DNA from 3 places in the Arthrobacter sp. UYEF36 genome. Region 1 is predicted to be linked to each of the others. Evidence: predicted binding sites of a transcription regulator. Region 1 holds the regulator's gene; each other region holds the start of a gene.
The links. Region 1 encodes HrcA, which represses chaperone genes, less so after heat shock. Its sites were predicted from a motif close to TTNGCACTCGNNNNNNNCGAGTGCNAA; they were not measured.

Region 1 (7,070 bases):
ACCTGACCTTCAACGCCGCGCTCCGGGCGTCCCTCCGGGCCAACTCCCCGAGCCCGCCCAGGCACGCATCCGCCAGATCCCGCAACGGATCAGTGCCCCGCAACGGATAGGAGTCTTGCGAAGGATCAGCGTCCCGCAACGGAAAAGAGTCTTGCGAAGGATGAGCGTCCTGCAGCCCTTCGCTGCCGGGGTCATCAGGACGGTCCCCACCGGCGCCCGAGGTGAAGGCATCAAGCGCAGCAACGGACGCGGCGACGGCCTCCCAGGCCTGCCTGCCCTCCGGACTCCATGCTGTCCTGCTATCCACACTTTCAGGATCTCAGGAGCCACCGACAATATTAGAAGGCCGCCTGCGTTGCAGCCCGACACCGGAACTGACCGACAACCGGCGAGGGGACAGGGTTCCAAAAGGCGGGTGTCCGGGTCCTTATACGTCTCCCATGCCCGGAAGGGCGGGACCAAAGCGAGGCTGCAGGCGGGGCGGGCGACCTTGGACGTACAGGCCAGGCTTGGGTGACCGATGTCAGGTAGTGAGCATTCCGGCCGCTGCCCACGGCCGTTGCGGCTACAGGCCTATTTGATCCAGCGCAGGTTGTATTCGTAGCGGTGCGGCTGGCCGCGGTTGACGTGGATGCCGGCCGCGACCGAGAAGCACGTCACGGCAATCCAGATGACCGTGGCCAGGACCGCGAAGATGTTGCCCACCACCGGGACGAAAACCAGCAGGTTGCACAGTACGGCAGCAATCGTGGGGGGCAGCGTGAAGTTGAGGGCTTCCTTGGACTCCTGGGCCGTGAACGGGCCGCGGTCCTTGAAGATCAGGTAGATCAGCAGCGCGGGAACGCAGCCCAGGATGCCGCCAAAGTGGGCCAGTGTGGCCCACTGCCGGTCCTCGTTGGCCGTGAGCGGCAGCGCATTCGCGGGAACGCCGTGGTACGGGGGCTGGCCATGGCCGGCCTGGTTGCCAGTGTGTTCGCGTGCGTTATCTGCCACGGTGTCGTCCTTCGGATTGCGGTGGTGCGTTGGTGCCTGGAGGTGCCAAGGCTGCGCCGGGAGCGTAGCCGCTGTACCAAGAATACTTGCTCGGGCGCCAATTCACGGATCGGCCCGCTGGCAGGGGAGCGCTGCAGGGCTCCTCAGGGAACAGTGAGGAAGTCAATGACCTCCTCCACCCGGCCCAGTAGGGAGGGCTCCAGATCGGCGTAGCTCCGGACCGCGCCCAGGAGCTTCTGCCAGCCCAGGCCGACGTCCTCCTTGGTGCTGTGCGGCCAGCCGAAGGCCATCAGGATGCCCGTCTTCCAATCCACGCCGCGGGGGATCACCGGCCACTGCTCGATTCCGAGTACGGCAGGCCGGATTGCCTGCCAGACGTCGACGTAGGGGTGGCCCACGATCAGGACGTTACCGGCCGCGCCGGGGGACGCCATCACAGCCTCGGCGATCCGGGATTCCTTGGAATCGGGAACCAGGTGGTCCACCAGCACCCCAAGCCGGCGCCCTGGCCCGGGCCCGAACGCCGCCACGGCACCGGCAAGGTCGTCGATGCCGTGCAGCGGCTCGACGACGATGCCCTCCGCCCGGAGATCGTCACCCCAGACCTTTTCTACGAGTTCGGCGTCGTGCTTGCCCTCCACCCAGATCCGGCTCGCTTTGGCCACCTGGGCGCGCTGGCCGGCCACCCGGACGGAGCCGGAAGCGGTTCTGGTGCCTGCGGTGCCTGCGGCGGCGGCCCGGGGCGCCGGCGGCATCAGCCGGATCGGCTGGCCCTCCAGCAGGAAACCGAAGCCGAGGCGGAAGGACCGGGATTTGCCGCGGCGGTCTTCAAGGGCCACGACGTGCATGCCGCCTGACTTCTCCACCCGGGTCACGGCGCCCACCCAGCCGGACTGCACATCTTCGAGCACCATTCCGCGCTCCACCTGCACTTCCGGCAGTTGGGTTTTGGCGGGGGCGGACAGGTCCTGGGGGCCCCAGTTCTGGTACGACATTGGCTACACACTGCTTTGCGCTCGGTTTGCTGCGGCGGGCTGTGCCCGAAAACACCCACCCCAGGAGGAACGCCCGGAGCGAATCCAATGCTAACAATGCGGCGACTCATATTAGACTGGTTAGCACTTAGGCATGTCGAGTGCTAATCAACACGTCTTGGTGCCAGGACAGCGTCAGGCGCGGCCGTCGAACGGCGGCACCGGATGCGGGACAGTCGATTGGAGGTGGAGGGTGAGCGAGCCACGCAAGCTCGAAGTGCTGCGCGCCATCGTGGAGGACTACGTCCACTCACGGGAACCCGTCGGCTCCAAAGCCCTCGTAGAGCGGCACCACCTCGGAGTGTCCAGCGCCACGATCCGCAATGACATGGCGGCTCTGGAAGACGAGGGCCTCATCACGGCACCCCACACCAGCGCCGGGCGCATCCCCACGGACAAGGGCTACCGGCTCTTCGTGGACCAGATTTCGGCGGTCAAGCCGCTCTCACCGGCGGAACGGCGCGCCATCCAGGCGCTGCTGGAGGGCTCCGAGGACCTCGACGACGTTCTGGACCGGACCGTCCGGCTGCTCTCGCAGCTGACCAACCAGGTTGCCGTTGTGCAGTACCCCCACCTCAGCCGCGCCAAGGTGCGGCATATCGAATTCGTCCTGCTGGCTCCCCGCAAGGTGCTCGCTGTGCTGATCGCGGACACCGGCAAGGTCGAACAGCGGGTCATTGACGCGGGGCAGGATCTTTCCGACGATGCCCTGTCCGAACTGCGCACACGGTTCCTCGGCAGCCTCTCGGGCACTCCGCTGAACCTGCTGCCGCAGACGCTGCAGTCGGTGATTGCCAGCTGCCCGCCCGCACGGCGCAGCGCCGCCCAGTCGCTGGCCCGCGGCCTTGAGGCGCTGGCCGCCAGCAGCCGCGAGGAGCGTATGGTCATGGCCGGGACCGCCAACCTGGCCCGCTCCAACGTCGACTTCCCGCTCAGCATCGGCCCGGTGCTGGAGGCCCTCGAGGAGCAGGTGGTCATGCTCCGCCTGCTGAGCGACATGGCCGAGGACCCGCGGGGCGTGACGGTCAGCATCGGCCGGGAAAACCCGTACGACGGCCTCGCGGAGGCCTCAGTAGTGGCGACGGGCTACGGCCCGGACGCCACGGCGAAAGTCGGAGTGCTGGGCCCCACCCGGATGGACTATCCGACCACCATGGCCGCCGTCCGGGCCGTGGCCCGCTACCTTTCGCGGATCCTCGGCCCCTGACGAACCGCGTCCACCCGACCGGCCCGACGGGCCGGCACCAGACTTCTTGCCCCTAACAGGCAGTGCCCCACCGGCAGTACAAAAAGGAAGAGATACAAACTTTGAGCAGCCATTACGACGTTCTGGGAGTCTCCCGCGAAGCTACCGGAGAAGAGATCAAGAAGGCCTACCGCAAGCTGGCGCGGACCCTCCACCCGGACGTGAACCCCGGGGATGACGCCTCGGACCGGTTCAAGGCCGTCACCCACGCCTACGAGGTGCTTTCCGATCCGCAGAAACGCCGGATCTACGACACCACCGGCAACGAGAACGGCACCGACAACGGCTTCGGCGGCGGCAGCTACGCCGGCCAGGGCTTCGCGTTCCAGGACATTTTCGAAACATTCTTCGGCGCCGGCGGCCAGGCTGGACCGGCCTCCCGGGTCCGCCGCGGCCAGGACGCCCTGATCAGCGTCCGGATCGAGCTGCGCGACGCAGTGTTCGGCGTCAACAAGAAACTCGAAGTGGACACGGCCGTCACCTGCCCCACCTGCGAGGGCTCATGCTGCCGGGACGGCAGCCACCCGGAACGCTGCGACATCTGCGGCGGCAGCGGCCTGGTCCAGCGCGCCGTGCGTTCCATCCTCGGCCAGGTCATGACCACGGCCCCCTGCGGGTCCTGCGAGGGCTTCGGCACCGTCATCAAGGACCCCTGCAACGAATGCGCCGGCCAGGGCCGGATCCGCAGCCGGCGCTCCCTGACCGTCAAGGTTCCCGCCGGCGTCGCCACCGGGACCCGCATCCAGCTCTCCGGGCAGGGCGAAGCCGGTCCCGCCGGCGGTCCCGCGGGCGATCTCTACGTCGAGATCCGGGTCGCCAACGACGCCACGTACGTGCGCGACGGCGACGACCTGCACGCCAGCCTCAACATCCCGATGACGGCCGCCGCGCTGGGCACCGAGCTGACCCTCGAGACCTTCGACGGCCAGCAGGAGATCGACGTCAAAGCCGGCACCCAGTCCGGGGAAATCATTACGCTCCGCGGGCTCGGCGTCACCCACCTGCGCGGCTACGGCCGCGGCGACCTCAAGGTCCACCTCCAGGTGGACACCCCCGCCAAGCTCGACCCCGCCCAGGAGGACCTGCTCCGCCAGCTCGCGAAGCTGCGCGGGGAACAGTTCACCGAAGGAAAGCTTGCAGCGAGCGGCGGGGTCTTCGCGAAGCTCCGGGACCGGCTCGGTAACCTGTAGCGGTGAGCAACCCCGTCTTCTTCACTGCCCCCGGCACCCTGGACGGGCTGGCCCCTGGTTCCGTCTTCGTCCTTGACGGACCCGAGGCCCGCCATGCAGTCACGGTGAAGCGCCTGGCCGCGGGGGAGACCGTGGACATCGCCGACGGCGCCGGCAAGCGCCTTACCGGCACCGTGGCCGCCGCCGCGCCCAACGAACTGACGGTGGAGTGCTCCGGGCTCTCCGACGAACCCCGGCCCGGGATCCGGCTCGTCCTGGTCCAGGCCCTCGCGAAGGGCGACCGGGACGAACTCGCCGCCGAAACCGCCACCGAATTGGGGATCGACGCCGTCGTCCCCTGGCAGGCGGAACGTTCGATTGTCCGCTGGAAGGCCGAACGTGCCGCCAAGGCGCACGCCAAGTGGCAGTCCGTCGTCACGGCGGCGGCCAAGCAGGCCCGCCGTGCCTGGATCCCGGAGGTCCGCCCCGCCGTCGACGGCGCCGGGCTGCAGGCGGCAGTGGCGGCGGCCGACCTCGCCATCATCCTGCACGAGGACGCCGTCCGGCCGCTGCGTCGGGTGCTGGAGGCCTGGCAGGACGCGGGCTTCGCCGGCGACGGGTCAAACGGGGGCCGCGAGGTGCTGCTGATCGTTGGACCCGAGGGCGGAATCAGCCCGCGGGAAGTGACCAGGCTCTGCGATGCCGGCGCGGTGACAGCCCTGCTGGGACACCATGTGCTGCGTTCCTCCACGGCCGGTCCCGCCGCCACGGTCCTCGCCAGCGACATCCTGGGCCGCTGGTAGCGTCCGCCGGTCCGTCCGCGGATAAAGAGCGGTCGACTGCTCCCCACCGGCCCCCTCGCCTCGCAAGCTCGGCCAGGGAACCCTGCCGGCGTGGGCCCAGACCGCCGTTCTGAGGGTTCAAAAGGGCCGTTACGGAGCAGCCGATGCTGAAATCCGGTTGGGGTCCGCTACTTGACCGTGAACCCGCGGGTGTCGACGTTTAGGTCCTCGGCCGGGTTGCCGTCCTCGATCTGCGAGACCCGGACCTCATAGTTGCCGGGCCCAAGGTTGACCGACAGGCTGAACGCTCCCGATTGCCCGGCCTCAGCCGAGGCCGTGACCGTCCCGTCCAGGTACCTCGTCTCAACGCTGCCGTCGATGCGCAGAATCTCCCACCGGAGTTTCCCTCCCGGAACGGTACCGCGGCCGGAGATCTTGACGGCGCCGTCGTCCACGGACGTCCCCTCCTGGGGATCAATGATCCACACCGGGGCGACCATCCCGACGCTGCGGGCGGTCGGGGCGCCGAGGCGGACGTGGTTGAAGGCGACGTAGTCGGTATGCCCGTCCACGAGGACCACCACCTGGATCTGCTGGCCGGCATCGATCAGCCCCGCGCTGGCCGCGGCCGCCGTCGCGGTGTAGACAAGCTGCTGGACCGCACGCTCGGCCATGACGGGATCCACGTTGCTGTTGAAGGCATCCGCGGACATGTCCACCGTGATGACGTTCTTGCCTGAGATGGAGCTGGCCAGTTTCTTCGGGTTCTGCCACGGAGTGAAGAAGTCCGGATCGAGCGGCTTCTCGGACATCATGACCCGGAGCGCCCGCGTGACCGGATTGTCCTGCTCCGGAACGTCACGGAACTCCCGGTAGAGGAACATACTGTCGTTGCTCCGGCCGATCCAGTACACCGGCGCCTTGTTGGACGCCTGCGTGGTTTCCAGCGGCGCGCTCGTGGTCGGGGCAGTCGCCTGGGCGGACAGGACCTGCGAGGGGGCACTGGAATCCGTGATGCCGGACTGGGGGGTGGCCACACAGCCGGTAAGGGCCAGGGCCAGCGCCGCGGGCAGCGCCAGGAGCGGCAGGCCCGGACGTATCCGCCTGCCTGCCGCTGTGTCTCCAGTCCCGCGTTCCCCGATGGCCGTTGCCCTTCGCTGCTCGGTTTTATCGTTCGTACCGGCCCGCCAGCCCGGCTTAAAAGCCGTGGCGGAGGCCGGTTTCCAGCATGGCATACGGGTCCGGCGCGTAAGCGTGGATTCGGCCGGCGGGCGGGAACTGCAACGGGAACGATATGAGGCTGATACGAAGTTGATACCAAAAACCGGGGACGGCTCCGGATGACGCCAGGTGGCGGCGCGCCAGGCCGTCCCGCCCGGCGAAGTGCGCAGCCCCTCACTGGCGTAAGATAAAAGGACCCGCTGACACCCGGAAGCAGAAGGCGAGCACCGCCCTCACATCAAGCGCCGTCGGTCCGGATCAGCGGACAGACCATTTCCGAGCTGGAGGGGACCAGAGGCCCGCGGGCCAACACCATGACTGAAGCAGCGAACGGCAAGGCCCGGATCAGCGCCGGAGAGCGCGCCGCAGGTGAATTCCCCCACTCCCTACCAGGGCTGCGGACGGAGGTAGTCCTGTTCGACAACTCCGATCAGATGGTCCAGTCCCTCGGCAGTCATGACGAAGCCCTCCGCTTCATTGAGGCCCAGTTCCCGGCTGTCGACTTCCACGCCCGCGGCAACGAGCTCGCCATCAGCGGGCCGGCCGCCGACGTGCCCAGGATCATGCGCCTGCTCAACGAAGTCCGGGGACTCGTCGCCCGGGGCACGGTGATCACTCCCGCTGT
Region 2 (7,070 bases), on a different contig from region 1:
ATAGAGGTATCCCTCGACCGGTCCCACCGGGGCGACCGGGCCGCCGTCGAAGTCCTCGGCGCTGGTGAACTCCGCCGCGCCCGCGGGGCCCAGCAGCAGGGCAGCCCGCCGGATCCCCGGCCGCCGGACCGCGTTGAACCACAACGCGACTTCGGTGACGTCCCCGCCCACCGACACCCACTGGGCTTCGCAGTCCTTGGGCACCGAATCGTGCGGCATGCCGGGGCCCATCTTCACACCCACGGACAGGCCGGCCGCGGCCAGGGATTCGACGAAGGACAGCGGCGGGGAAAAGTCCTCCGGATCCCAGAGCCGCTTCGTGCCCGAGGTGGACGTGGTCCGGCGGGCCGGATCGAGCCAGACGCCGTCCATCCCGTCGAGGGCGACCGTGGTCGCATCGGAGTGGACCACGGTGGCGTTCCGGAACGGGATGAGGTTCATGGTGGCGCAGGCCGCCGTCGTCTCGTCGCTCTCCACCGCCGTGACCTGGATGTCCAGGGAGGCGAACGCCATGGCATCACCGCCGAGGCCGCAGCCAAGATCCGCCACATGCTGCACGCCGGCTTCCGCGAAGCGCTGCGCGTGCCGGGCCGCCACGGTGAGCCGGGTGGCCTGCTCCAGGCCGGCCTGGGTGAAGATCATCTGCCGGGCGAACTCGCCGAACTTGGCCTCGGCTTTGGTCCGCAGCCGCGACTGGGTGAGGGCGGCCGAGACGAGTTCGGGGGAGTGGCCGGCCTTCCGGAGGGAGGCGTTGAGCCGGAACGCCTCGTCCTCCCGGTAGGGCCCCAGCGACGCCAGCAGCTCCCAGCCCTCGGGGTTCAAAAGCGGGGCGATCTGGTCCTGCGGTGCGTCAGCCATGGGATCAAGCCTAGTTCAGCGCGGGGTGGAGCCGCGCGCCCGATAAGGTTGTCGGCATGGATGACAGCGGCACGGCAAACAGCGGCACGGACAGCGGCACGGACGAGAACTACCCGGAGAACGGCGCCGCCCAGCAGGACGCCGACGGCGGCCGTGGCGCCCGGCAGGGACTCGCCCGCTACGCCCGGCCGGCGCTGATCGCCGGCACCGTCATCGCGATCGTTTGCGTGGCGCTCCTGGTCATCATCTTCTTCCTGGACTCCTTCAACGCCACGGTCTACTCCGTCGGCGGCAAGGACGTCCAGGACACCACCGACGAGGCGAAGGCCATCCGGGAGAGCTACGCCGCGGTCCGCGCCGGCGCCGCCGTGTTCCTGGCCCTGGGTGCTGCCCTGGCCGCGGCGGCCGGCCTGGTGCTGTACCGGCACCGGAACGACGCCGGTGTCAACGACGGGGACAGCGGCGAGGACGTCGACTTCGAGGACCTGGGCGGCGCCTAACGGCAGGCCCCGCTGGCCTACCCCCCTTGCCGCTATACAGCCGCCGGCCCGCCCCCGCCCCCTCTGGACATGCCCAGTGTTCGGCGCCAGGCCTGGACATAGGGCCATTATGTCCAGTGCCCGGGGCCAGGGCTGAGCATGTCCCCGTGCCTGGCCTGGACGTGGTGCGCACGCCCCGCTGGACATGTCCAGTGTTCGGCGCCAGGCCTGGACATAGGGCCATTATGTCCATTGTCAGCGGCCAGGACTGAGCATGTCCCCTAGTGGATCGCGTTCACCGGGAACGAATTTCTGGCACTCACCTTGACCGAGTGCTAACTACTTACATAGAGTCGTCATTAGCACTCTCCCTAGGAGGGTGCTAACACCTGAAGCTTTACAGCCAGGCTGCTGCCGGCACCGCGACGACGGTCTGTACGCCTTGGCACCACAGCTTTGAAGTCCACGAATTTGCTGACGAAAAGGAGAGGTCATTGTCGGTCTCTATTAAGCCTCTTGAGGATCGTATTGTTGTCCGCCCGCTCGAAGCCGAGCAGACCACGGCTTCCGGCCTGGTTATCCCGGACTCCGCGCAGGAAAAGCCGCAGGAAGGCGAAGTTGTTGCAGTAGGCCCCGGCCGCTTTGACGACAACGGCAACCGCGTTCCGATCGACGTCACCATTGGCGACGTTGTGATCTACTCCAAGTACGGCGGAACTGAAGTCAAGACCGGCGGCACCGAGTACCTCGTGCTGTCCGCCCGCGACGTCCTGGCGATCGTCGTAAAGTAACTCTCTTGGACCCCGCGCCGCCGATCCTCCTTTGACGGGTCAGTTGCGCGGGGTTCTGTCTTTGAAAGGACAAAACCATGGCAAAGCAGCTTGCGTTTAACGACGCTGCCCGCCGGTCGCTTGAAGCCGGCATCGATAAGCTCGCCAACACGGTCAAGGTGACGCTTGGCCCGCGCGGCCGCAACGTCGTGCTGGACAAGAAGTGGGGCGCCCCCACGATCACCAACGACGGCGTCACCATCGCCCGTGAAGTCGAACTGGACGACCCGTACGAGAACCTTGGCGCGCAGCTTGCCAAGGAGGTCGCCACCAAGACCAACGATGTTGCCGGTGACGGCACCACCACCGCCACGGTGCTGGCACAGGCCCTCGTCAAGGAAGGCCTCCGCAACGTTGCGGCAGGCGCCGCCCCGGGCCAGATCAAGCGCGGCATCGAGGTCTCGGTTGAGGCCATCGCCGCCCGCCTGCTCGAAAACGCCCGCCCGGTCGAAGGCACCCAGGTCGCCAACGTCGCCTCCATCTCCGCCCAGAGCGACGAGATCGGCGAACTGCTGGCCGAGGCATTCGACAAGGTCGGCAAGGATGGTGTGATCACCATCGAGGAATCCTCCACCACGCAGACCGAACTGGTCCTCACCGAGGGCATGCAGTTCGACAAGGGCTACCTCTCCCCGTACTTCGTCACCGACGCGGAACGCCAGGAAGCTGTCCTCGAAGACGCCCTGATCCTGATCAACCAGGGCAAGATCTCCTCGGTCCAGGACTTCCTGCCGCTGCTGGAAAAGGCGCTGCAGAGCTCCAAGCCGCTCTTCATCATCGCCGAGGACGTCGACGGCGAGGCACTCTCCACGCTGATCGTCAACCGCATCCGCGGCACCCTGAACGTCGTCGCCGTCAAGGCGCCGGGCTTCGGTGACCGCCGCAAGGCCATGCTGCAGGACATCGCTACGCTCACGGGCGCCCAGGTTGTCTCGCCGGAACTGGGCCTCAGCCTGGACACGGTTGGCCTTGAGGTGCTGGGTACCGCCCGGCGCATCACCGTCACCAAGGACAACACCACCATCGTGGACGGCGCCGGTTCGGCAGAGGACGTCGCAGCCCGGGTTTCCCAGCTGCGCGCCGAGCTGACCCGCACGGACTCCGACTGGGACAAGGAAAAGCTGCAGGAACGCCTGGCCAAGCTGGCCGGCGGCATCGGCGTGATCAAGGTCGGCGCTGCCACCGAGGTCGAGCTCAAGGAAAAGAAGCACCGCATCGAGGACGCCGTGTCCTCGACCCGCGCTGCCCTGGAAGAAGGCATCGTCGCCGGCGGCGGCGCCGCCCTCATCCACGCCCTCAAGGCGCTGGACGAGGACCCGGCCGTCCAGGGGCTCGAGGGCGACGCGGCAGCTGCTGTCGGCATCGTCCGCCGGGCACTGACCCAGCCGCTGCGCTGGATCGCCCAGAACGCCGGCTTCGACGGCTACGTCGTCGTCGCCAAGGTCGCCGAATCCGCCAACAACCAGGGCTTCAACGCCAAGACCGGCGAATACGAAGACCTGATCGCTGCCGGCGTCATCGACCCCGTGAAGGTGACGCGTGCGGCCCTCCGCAACGCCGCTTCCATCGCGGCACTGGTGCTCACCACGGAAACCCTCGTGGTCGAGAAGCCTGCCGAGGAAGACCAGCACGCAGGACACCAGCACTAGCATCAAGCCATAGCAGTCAGGGCCGGTCCGGCATCAGCCGGGCCGGCCTTTGCTGTACCCGCCGCAGGTTGGTGTGGACACGTTTCGCCGGGACCGGCAAACTGGCAGGCAAGGACGCACAGGAACGCCGCCACCGGGAAGAGGACTCGATGGAGCACCTCAGCCGATTCGCCCGCGAATTCGTCAAGGCACTGAGGAACCTGCTGCCCATCGTCGTCGTCGTTGTCGTGTTCCAGGCGCTGGTGTTCCGCAGCATGCCGGATGATCCGCTGGTGTTGGTTGCCGGGCTCCTGATTGTGGCGGCCGGCATTGCGTTGTTCCTGCACGGCCTGGATCTGAGCGTCTTCCCCGTGGGCAAAAACCTGGCCAACCAGTTCGTCCGGCGCGGTGCCCTCGGACTCCTGCTGCCGTTCGGATTCGCCATCGGCTTCGCGGCCTCAGTGGCCGAGCCTGCCGTGATCGCGGTGGCCGAGCAGGCACAGATCGTCAGTGACGGCCGGATCAGCGCCCTGGTGCTGCGTTTCGTCATCGCCATCTCCGTGGGCCTGGTCCTGATGGTGGGCATCCTGCGCGTTCTGCGCGGCTGGGCGGTCTACAAACTGCTGATCGGCGGCTACGCCCTGGTGCTGGGACTGACCTATATCGCGCCGGCAGAAGTTATCGGCCTCGCCTACGACTCCGGCGGGGTCACCACCAACATCGTCAGCGTTCCCCTGATCACCGCGATCGGACTCGGGCTGGCGAACTCAATCCGCGGGCGCAGCCTGCTCGCCGACGGCTTCGGCCTCGTGGCGCTGTGCGTGATGGTCCCCATGGCCGGGGTGCAGTTGTACGGAACCTGGGTTTACACCTTCAGTGATGCGAGCGTTGGGACCGCACCGGACACGGGGGAGGACCCAACAGACTGGGTTGTCGGCATGCTGCTGGGCCTGGCCTCAATGGTCCGGGAGGTCCTGCCGCTCGTGGGGGTGGTGCTGTTCTTCCAGTACGTCGCGCTCCGGCGCCAACTGGCCCACCCCATGCGCGTTGTCGTCGGATTCGTCATGGTGCTTTTGGGGCTCTATGCCTTCGTTGTGGGACTGCGGATCGGGCTGTTCCCCATCGGTAGCTTGATGGCCGAGCAGCTGATCGAACAGGGCAACCCGTCGCTCATCCTGCTTTTCGCCCTTCTCATCGGCTTCGCCACCACCATGGCCGAACCGGCGCTGGTGGCGATCGGGGACCAGGCCCAGGACGCGTCCCTGGGAAAGATCAACGGATTCGCCATCCGGACCATCGTCGCTGTCGGCGTCGGGCTCGGAATCACCGTCGGCGTCTACCGGATCCTGGTGGGCGGCCCCTTCCATTACTTCATTATGGCCGCCTACGCCGTCGCGATCGTCCTGGTCTTCCTGACGCCGAGATATGTGGTCGCCCTGGCGTTCGACCTCGGAGGCGTCACGACGTCGGAGGTCACGGTCCCGCTGGTCACCGCCCTGGGCATCGGCCTGGCAGCAGCGGTCGAGGGCCGGGACGTGCTGATCGACGGCTTTGGATTAATCGCCTTCGCCTCCATCTTCCCCGTCGTTGCCGTGATGGTGTATGCCATGGTGATGGAGCGATTCCCCCGGCTTCGAAAGGAACCATCATGAAATTCACTGCCATTGTTGTGATCGCCCCCGAGGACCTCGAAGACCGCGTAATCACCCAGGCGCAGCGCGTCGGGGCCACGGGCGTGACCATCCTGCCCGGCAAAGGCATCGGCGGGGAGGCAAAAAAGACGTTCTTCGGGCTGACTTTTGAGGGCTCCCAGTCGGTGCTGCTGATGGTGGTGGGAAGCCACCTGACCGCGCCGATCCTCAAGGAAATGCATAAGACCCTGGTCCGCGGCACGGAATCCCGGGGCCTGGCGTTCGCCGTCCCGATCGAGCACCTCACAGGAATCGACACCAGGCAGGTCGACCGGTTCGAGGAGCACTTGCGCCGCGAAGAGGCCTGAAACCCCGGGCACAGTCCACGCATCCGTTCAACGAGGAGGAACCACATGCTGACCGTCAAGAATGTCATGGTAGGGAACGTCATCACCATTTCCCCGTACAGCACCCTGCGGGAGGCACTTGCCTCGATGAAGGAAAACCGCGTCAAGAGCCTCGTGGTGGAGCGGCAGCACGTGCACGACTCCTACGGTCTCCTGACCTACAACGAACTGCTGCGGGCTGTCGTCGCGCAGGAAGGCGACGTGGACCTCCTCAACGTCTACGACGCCGCCACCATCCCGGCCATCACTGTCGGCGAGGATCTCTCCGTCCGCCAGGCGGCCGCGCTGATGACCCGTTACCAGCTCAACCGGCTGGTCGTCGTCGAGGGAAACCAGCTCGTGGGCCTGTTGGCGATGAACGACATCCTGGCCCGCCTGATGGAAGAACTGACGTAACCGGCGGACAGCTACGGTGAAAACCTTCGTCCGGGCGGCGGCCGGGAAAGGTTCGGGGACTGCATCGATGTCTCTGGCGGCCCGGACCGCCGCGCCGCCTTGATTGGCCAGAAAAATTAGGACTCGGTACGATTGACGCTTTGGAAACCGGCCTGGAGGGTCCCGAGTGTCGAACGAGCGAACCATAGCCAGCCCGCCGGCAGCGGGCGCGGGTTCGCCGGCGCGCGCCACATCCGGCTACCGCCCCGAGGTCCAGGGCCTCCGCGCCCTCGCGGTCCTCATGGTGGTCACCTACCACGTGTGGCTCGGGCGGGTCTCCGGCGGGGTGGACATCTTCCTGCTGATTTCGGCGTTCCTGCTGACCCTCAGCTTTGCCCGGAAGGTCGAGGGCGGCAAGCCCCTGCGGCTCCTGAGCCACTGGCTCCACCTGCTCAAGCGGCTGCTTCCCGCCGTTGTGGTGGTCGTCCTGGGCGTACTGGCCGGCACCCGGGTGGTCTTGCCCCAGAGCCGCTGGCCGGACGTGCTGGACCAGGCCTGGGCCTCCCTCTTGTACCGGCAGAACTGGCTCCTGGCGGACACCGCCGTCGACTACTACGCGCAGGACCACGCAGGGGCCAGCCCGTTGCAGCACTTCTGGTCGCTGTCCATCCAGGGCCAGGTGTTCCTGCTCTGGCCGGTCATTTTCGCCGGGGCGGCCTTGCTGCTGCGGTTCCTGCGCCGGACCCCCCTCGGCGACCGGGTGAGCTATCCCGCGCTCCTGGCCGGGGCCTTCGGCGCGATCTTTGTTGTGTCGCTGGTGTTTTCCATTGAGCAGACAGCCACCAACCAGTCCTACGCCTAC
Region 3 (7,070 bases), on a different contig from region 1:
CCTTCCCGATGGGCAGCTTTTTCTCGGCCTGGAAGTCGTCCTCCACCCGGCCCATTGCCCAGTAGCCGGAGAGCGAAACCTGGGTGCGCTCCAGCCCGCGCTGCGCGTAGAGCACCTCCCGCAGGCTCTTCATGTAACCTCGCTCACCGTGCGCAAACACCTGCACCCGGCCTTCCGGCCACGTGGCGTCGCGCACCGCGCTGACCAGCAGTCCACTGGCCCCGGCCGCCACGCCCCCGCGCAGGAGCCAGCGCAGCTCCACACCGGCCGGCGCGGCGATGGCCTGGATGTCGGCGTCGCCCTCCACCTCAAGGAAAGCGAGGCCGCGGGCATCCTCCGGCAGCGATTCGATCGCGGCACCGATGGCCGGCAGGGCGGACTCGTCGCCCGCGAACAGGTACCAGTCCGCGGTCGGGTCCGGGTTGTAGCCGCCGCCCGGGCCGGTGAAGGTCAGTGCGTCGCCGGGGCGGGCGGACGCGGCCCAGGGCCCCGCGAGGCCTTCATCGCCGTGGATCACGAAGTCGATAGCCAGTTCACCGGCCGCCTCGTCGACCCAGCGGACGGTGTAGGTCCGGGTGTGCGGCCACTGATCGCGCGGCATGGACTCCCGGATTTCCCAGAGGTCCAGCGGTTCCGGGTAGTCGATCCCGGGCTGCGGGAAGACGAGCTTGACGTAGCGGTCCACGAAGGAGTTGTTCACGTACCCGGCGAAGCCCGGCCCGCCGGCAATGATCCGGACCATGTGCGGCGAGAGCTGCTCGCGGCGCAGGACCGTGAGGTTGGTCTGCGGACGGGATTTCCGGGTGGCCGAAGTGGCTGCGGGGACTGAGGTCATGAAGCCAAGCCTAGCCAACAACCGCCAACAACCCTGGGCGGAACCCTGACTGTGAAGCCTGCTAGGGCAGGGGCGGGAGTTCCCAGTCCACCGTGCCGCCGCCTTGCTCCCGGAGCAAAGTATTGGCGTGGCTGAACGGCCGGGAGCCGAAAAATCCCCGCGAGGCCGAGAGCGGACTCGGGTGGGCGCTGGAGATCACCGGTGTGGAACCCAGCAATGGAAGGACGGTCCCGGCGTCGCGGCCCCAGAGGATCGCCACAAGCGGCGCGGGGGAGCCGTCGGCGGTGACGCGGTCCGCCACGGCGCTGATCGCTGCCGCCGTGATGGCTTCCCACCCTTTGTTCCGGTGCGATCCGGCCTCCCCGGCCCGGACGCTGAGAACCCTGTTCAGCAGCAGCACACCCTGCTCCGCCCAGCCGCGGAGATCGCCGTGGACCCGCGGCGGCAGCCCCAGATCCGCCTCGAGTTCCTTATAGATATTGGCCAGGCTGCGCGGGATGGGCCGGGTGGCGCCGTCCACGGCAAAGGACAGCCCGACGGCATGGCCGGGCGTCGGATACGGGTCCTGGCCCACGATCAGTACCCGGACGTCCGCCAACGGCTGCCCGAACGCCCGCAGTACGTTCGACGGCGGCGGGAGGACCTCGTGGCCCTCGGCGACTTCCCGGCCCAGGAAAGCCAGGACATCGCGCAGTTTCCCCTCCACCGGCGCCAGCGCCTCGGCCCAGTCGGCGGCCACAAGCTCCCTCAACGGCCGGCGGGCGAGCTCAGCGAAGCCGGCGGACTGGGTCACTGCGGGCTCCAGCTCGAACAGGGCGTCGGAATCAAGGGAGTCGGAGGTAGGCACGGGGCCTATTCTCGCAGGGAGGCAAATGACAACACTGTTATTCGCCCGTAACATGGGTGAAGACTTTCACCGGATCCAGTCAGGGAGTGTGTCGTGGCCGAACAAGCGCAAGAGCACCTTGCCACGGCGGCATCTGTTGCCGCCGGGATCAGCCCCGAGTCGCCGCTGAGCAGCCGGGACCAGCAGATGCTGGCGCTGGAACGGCAGTGGTGGAAATACGCCGGCGCCAAGGAACAAGCCATCCGGGAGCTCTTCGACCTCTCCGCCACGCACTACTACCAAATCCTGAATGCCCTCATCGACACCGAGGATGCGCTGGCCCACGATCCCATGCTGGTGAAGAGATTGCGTAGACTACGTACGTCACGCCAACGTGCGCGCACTGCTCGCCGCTTGGGCTCAGACGCGTAAAGCACAGCCGGAGGCGCGGATTCCTGCGCGGACGCCGGCGTGGGCACATCGTCAGAAATCAGCAAGGACGTCGTTTTTACCATGACCAAATACGCTCGGGATGAATTTGATCGGGTCCCGGAGACCTCCACACGCCAGGGTGTCCACCGGGCAGTCGCCGAATCCCGCCGTGGCCGCCGACTGGGGTCCATCCTGGCCGTCGGAGCCGCCGCACTGGCCGTGGGCCTCGTGGCCTTCCTGCTTCTGCCGAAGCTTGGATTCTCATCCGCCGGAGAAACGATGGCTGTTTCGGCCGAGCAGGGCGGCGGCAGCGCCGCCGCGTCGCCCGCCCCCACGGCCTCCACCCAGGCCCCGTCCAGCCCCGAGCCCTCCACCCCGCCGCCGTCGAGCGCGGCGCCCGTCAGCCCGCAGGCCGCCGCGACGCCCTCCGCGTCCGCCACCCCCTCCGCGGCCGCCGTCGTCGACAAGACCCAGCCGGTAGCGGTGTTCAACGGCACCACCACCGCTGGGCTGGCGAACCGCGTAGGCGGAACCGTCTCCACCGCTGGCTGGACCATCGGCACGCTGGGGAACTGGGGCGGTGTGCCCCAGCAGCGCTCGGTCATCTTCTACAGCGGAGCCGCGCAGAAGGTCAACGCCGAAGCCCTTGGCAAACTCCTCGGCATCCCGACCGTTGTGGACTCGGCCGAATTCCAGCTCCCGCTCGTGGTGGTCCTGGCGCCCGGTTTCCAGTAGCCCGATCCGGTTACGCCTGAATAACTATTGGCCTCCTGAACCGCCGCCGCCCTGCGCTCCGGCCTGAGGCTGTGGGTACAGTATTTGCGGACTGCGTTTGCAGTCTGGTTTTGCATTCTGCGTGTGCATTCTGCTTACTGCAATCCGCGGACCACATTGTGGTGGGCCGCCCGCCAGCCGACTGAAAGTGTGGACACCATGGCATTGGGAACCGTCAAATGGTTCAACGCCGAGAAGGGCTACGGATTCATCACCGTGGACAGCTCCGGGGCCGATGTCTTCGTGCACTGGTCTGCCATTGCGGGGGAGGGCTACCGTGCCCTGGACGAGGGGCAGCGCGTGGAACTCGAAGTCGGCGAGGGCGAAAAAGGCCCGCAGGCCGAAAGCGTCCGGCCCGTCCAGTGACCTTCGACGCCGCAGCGCACGCGCCGCACGCGCCGCAGGACCCAGCCGACCGGGCCGTTCTCCGCCGGGCCACCGGCAGGACTCTCCGGCGCCGGGCTGCGGCACTGCGGACCGGCCGCGCCGTGGTCCTGGCCGCGACGGCCGCCCTGACCCTGACAGCATGCCTGGGTCCGACCGGCGGCGCCCGCGTGGCGCAGGCGGACGCGAGCGGCGACGGCACCCTGCGGATCGGGCTGATCCTCGACAACACCGGACCGCAGAGTTTCCTCAACGCCCCCCAGCTGGCTGCCGCAAAGCTTGCCGTCAAGGAAATCAACGCCGCGGGCGGCCACAAGGGCAAACCGGTGGAACTGCTCCCGGAAACCATCAGCGCGGACACCGCCGCGCAGGCCAAGGCGCTGGTTGCGGCCAAAGCCGACGTCGTCATCGGTCCGACGGACTCAAGCCGGGCGCCTGCCGCCATCGATGTCCTCTCCAACGCCAAGACCGCCATCATTTCCCCCGCCAATGCCGCCAGAGGGCTCACCAGCTATCAGAGCAACGGCTACTATTTCCGGACCTCTGCAGCCGACGTCGCGCAGGCACCCTTGCTGGTCAAACTGGCCAAGGACAGCGGTGCCGCCACCCTCGCCGTGGTGTACGAGGAGGGCAGCTACGGCAAGTACGTGTCCACCGCCGTCGCCGCCGCCGCCCGGCAGTCCGGCCTCGGGTCCGTCGCCGTAGCCGGGTTCGCCCCCGGCCAGGCGCAGCAGGCGGCGGCTGCCGTGAAGGCGGCGGCTCCCGACGCCGTCGTGCTGGTCTCGCGGGCAGGGGCGCAGGGCGCTATCGCCGAACTGAACAACGCCGGCGTTGCCGGCAAGAAACTCATCCTCAGCGACGGGGCGGTCAACCAGTACGGTCCAGGCCTTGGATCCAGTGCCCTCGACGGTGCCCGGGGGATCCTGCCTGGGACCTTTGCCTCCGCGCACTTCCAAGCCGAACTGGTTTCCGTGGATCCGGGGCTCTCGGACATGACGTTTGCCGCCGAGACCTACGACGCCGTGAACCTCGCAGCCATTGCGGCCGCTGTTGAGCAGGACGACGCCGGAGCCTCCATCGCGGCCGGCCTGATCGGCGTCTCGGGCGGCAGGGTCCAGGCGCCGGGCGGCGCCGGGCCGTCCGGTGAAGCCACGGTCTGCAAGAGCTACCAGGAGTGCCTCGACGTTCTCCGGGACGGCAAAAAACCCGATTATGACGGTGAATCCGGTCGGATCGGTTTCGATGCCAACGGCGACGTCAGCTCGGCGAACTACGTCCTCTACACCTACGGTGCGGACAACACGGCAACCATGAGCGGCAGCGAGACAGCCAGCAGCAACGGGAGTTAATCGCCCGTAGCGTATTGCGTCGCGCCGCAGTGCCGCCAGCGGGCCGATGCAGGGCATTCCGGTGCACCCACTGCTTGCACTCTCCCCGGGGGAGTGCTAATTATTGAGTTAGCACTCCCGCGTATTGACTGCTAAAACAACGCCCGGTTCGCCCGGCCGCGAAGTTGAAGCAGGCGAGCCAGGAGCGAAAGAAACACCTGGCTGGGGTGAGATCCCTGGCCCGGCGGCATACAGAGGCCGCGGGGCAAGGATCGTCCGTCGCGGGCACCGCAGCAAAGGTTCATTCTTAACGACTGTCCCGAAAGGACTACTGCCGTTATGGCCAAGATCATTGCATTTGATGAAGAGGCACGCCGCGGTCTTGAGCGGGGCCTGAATATCCTCGCCGACGCCGTCAAGGTCACCCTCGGCCCGCGTGGACGCAACGTCGTCCTCGAAAAGAAGTGGGGCGCCCCCACGATCACCAACGATGGTGTTTCCATCGCCAAGGAGATCGAGCTGGACGACCCTTACGAGAAGATCGGCGCCGAGCTGGTCAAGGAAGTTGCCAAGAAGACGGATGACGTCGCTGGCGACGGAACCACCACGGCCACCGTGCTGGCTCAGGCCCTGGTCAAGGAAGGCCTGCGCAACGTCGCGGCCGGCGCTGATCCCCTGTCCCTCAAGCGCGGCATCGAAAAGGCTGTCGAAGCCGTCACCCGCGAGCTCCTGGCCTCTGCCAAGGAAATCGAAACCAAGGAAGAGATTGCCGCCACCGCGTCCATCTCTGCCGGTGACAACGAGATTGGCGCCCTGATTGCCGAAGCCCTGGATAAGGTCGGCAAGGAAGGCGTCATCACCGTCGAGGAGTCGAACACGTTCGGCCTCGAGCTGGAGCTCACCGAAGGCATGCGCTTCGACAAGGGCTACATCTCCGCTTACTTCGTGACCGACGCTGAGCGCCAGGAAACGGTCCTCGAGGATCCGTACATCCTGATCGTCAACTCGAAGATCTCCAACGTCAAGGAACTGGTTGCTGTCCTCGAAAAGGTCATGCAGTCCTCCAAGCCGCTGCTGATCATTGCCGAAGACATCGAGGGCGAGGCCCTGGCCACCCTGATCGTCAACAAGATCCGTGGCACCTTCAAGTCCGTCGCCGTCAAGGCTCCGGGCTTCGGCGACCGCCGCAAGGCGCAGCTCGCCGATATCGCCATCCTCACCGGTGGCCAGGTCATCTCCGAGGAAGTCGGCCTCAAGCTTGAGACCGCCGGACTCGAACTCCTCGGCCGCGCCCGCAAGGTCGTTGTGACCAAGGACGAGACCACCATCGTCGAGGGTGCAGGCGACGCTGACCAGATCGCCGGCCGCGTTTCCCAGATCCGCGCCGAGATCGAGAACTCCGATTCGGATTACGACCGCGAGAAGCTGCAGGAACGCCTGGCCAAGCTGGCCGGCGGCGTTGCAGTCATCAAGGCCGGTGCCGCAACCGAGGTCGAGCTCAAGGAACGCAAGCACCGCATTGAGGACGCTGTCCGCAACGCGAAGGCTGCTGTCGAAGAGGGCATCGTCGCCGGCGGTGGCGTTGCCCTGATCCAGGCAGGCGCCAAGGCATTCGCCAACCTGCAGCTCGAAGGCGACGAGGCAACCGGTGCGAACATCGTCCGCGTTGCCATCGACGCACCGCTGAAGCAGATCGCCTTCAACGCAGGCCTTGAGCCCGGCGTTGTCGTCGACAAGGTCCGCGGCCTGCCTGCAGGCCACGGCCTGAACGCAGCAACCGGCGAGTACGTCGACCTGCTGGCTGCCGGCATCAACGACCCGGTCAAGGTCACCCGCTCTGCCCTGCAGAACGCGGCTTCCATCGCCGGCCTGTTCCTCACCACCGAGGCTGTTGTGGCCGACAAGCCGGAGAAGAACTCCCCGGCCATGGGTGGCGGCGACGATATGGGCGGTATGGGAGGCATGGGCGGTTTCTAACCACCCGGCTTCCGGCGCTGACCAGTTCAGCGCTGAACGTCCAGTTCAACGACGGCGGTCCCTCCTTCGGGTGGGGCCGCCGTCGGCGTTGAAGGCCCGGCCGGTCTGGCAGGATAGTGCAGTGACGATTACAGCAGCGGCCGACGGTTCGGCTTTAGGAAATCCCGGCCCGGCCGGATGGGCCTGGTACGTGAACGACGACTGCTGGCGGGCGGGGGGATGGCCGCACGGCACCAACAACATGGGCGAGCTTATGGCCGTGTTGGATCTGTTCCGCTCGACCGCGCACCTGCCGGGCGAAGACCTGCACATCCTCTGCGACAGCCAGTACGTCATCAATTCCGTCACCAAATGGATGCCGGGCTGGAAACGCAAGGGCTGGCGCAAGTCCGACGGCAAGCCCGTTATGAACGTCGAACTGCTCAAGGAGATCGACCAGGCTCTGGTCGGCCGCAAGTACAAATTCGAATGGGTGCGCGGCCATGCCGGGCATGACCTCAACGAGGCGGCGGAT

Region 2: groES (co-chaperone GroES) is a predicted target of HrcA. The motif match lies at 1,650-1,676, and genes of this name have one in related genera.
Region 3: groL (chaperonin GroEL) is a predicted target of HrcA. The motif match lies at 4,709-4,735, and genes of this name have one in related genera.

Annotation. Positions count from the first base shown of each region.
Region 1 is NZ_JBEPOX010000002.1:290,862-297,931, reverse strand. Features, by position in the region: partial or broken gene ABIB29_RS05425 (HNH endonuclease signature motif containing protein) at 1-139, opposite strand, end outside; gene ABIB29_RS05420 (DUF4870 domain-containing protein) at 574-993, opposite strand; gene ABIB29_RS05415 (DUF3097 family protein) at 1,137-1,988, opposite strand; gene hrcA (heat-inducible transcriptional repressor HrcA) at 2,221-3,234, shown strand; gene dnaJ (molecular chaperone DnaJ) at 3,336-4,463, shown strand; gene ABIB29_RS05400 (16S rRNA (uracil(1498)-N(3))-methyltransferase) at 4,466-5,245, shown strand; gene ABIB29_RS05395 (GerMN domain-containing protein) at 5,413-6,261, opposite strand; gene ABIB29_RS05390 (PhoH family protein) at 6,760-7,070, shown strand, end outside.
Region 2 is NZ_JBEPOX010000001.1:311,670-318,739, forward strand. Features, by position in the region: gene ABIB29_RS01550 (THUMP-like domain-containing protein) at 1-858, opposite strand, end outside; gene ABIB29_RS01555 (hypothetical protein) at 915-1,358, shown strand; gene groES (co-chaperone GroES) at 1,832-2,128, shown strand; gene groL (chaperonin GroEL) at 2,206-3,816, shown strand; gene ABIB29_RS01570 (DUF1538 domain-containing protein) at 3,888-5,447, shown strand; gene ABIB29_RS01575 (P-II family nitrogen regulator) at 5,444-5,794, shown strand; gene ABIB29_RS01580 (CBS domain-containing protein) at 5,840-6,229, shown strand; gene ABIB29_RS01585 (acyltransferase family protein) at 6,396-7,070, shown strand, end outside.
Region 3 is NZ_JBEPOX010000005.1:225,364-232,433, reverse strand. Features, by position in the region: gene ABIB29_RS10175 (siderophore-interacting protein) at 1-835, opposite strand, end outside; gene ABIB29_RS10170 (uracil-DNA glycosylase) at 897-1,682, opposite strand; gene ABIB29_RS10165 (DUF3263 domain-containing protein) at 1,776-2,093, shown strand; gene ABIB29_RS10160 (LytR C-terminal domain-containing protein) at 2,175-2,828, shown strand; gene ABIB29_RS10155 (cold-shock protein) at 3,027-3,233, shown strand; gene ABIB29_RS10150 (ABC transporter substrate-binding protein) at 3,338-4,600, shown strand; gene groL (chaperonin GroEL) at 4,919-6,556, shown strand; gene ABIB29_RS10140 (RNase H family protein) at 6,678-7,070, shown strand, end outside.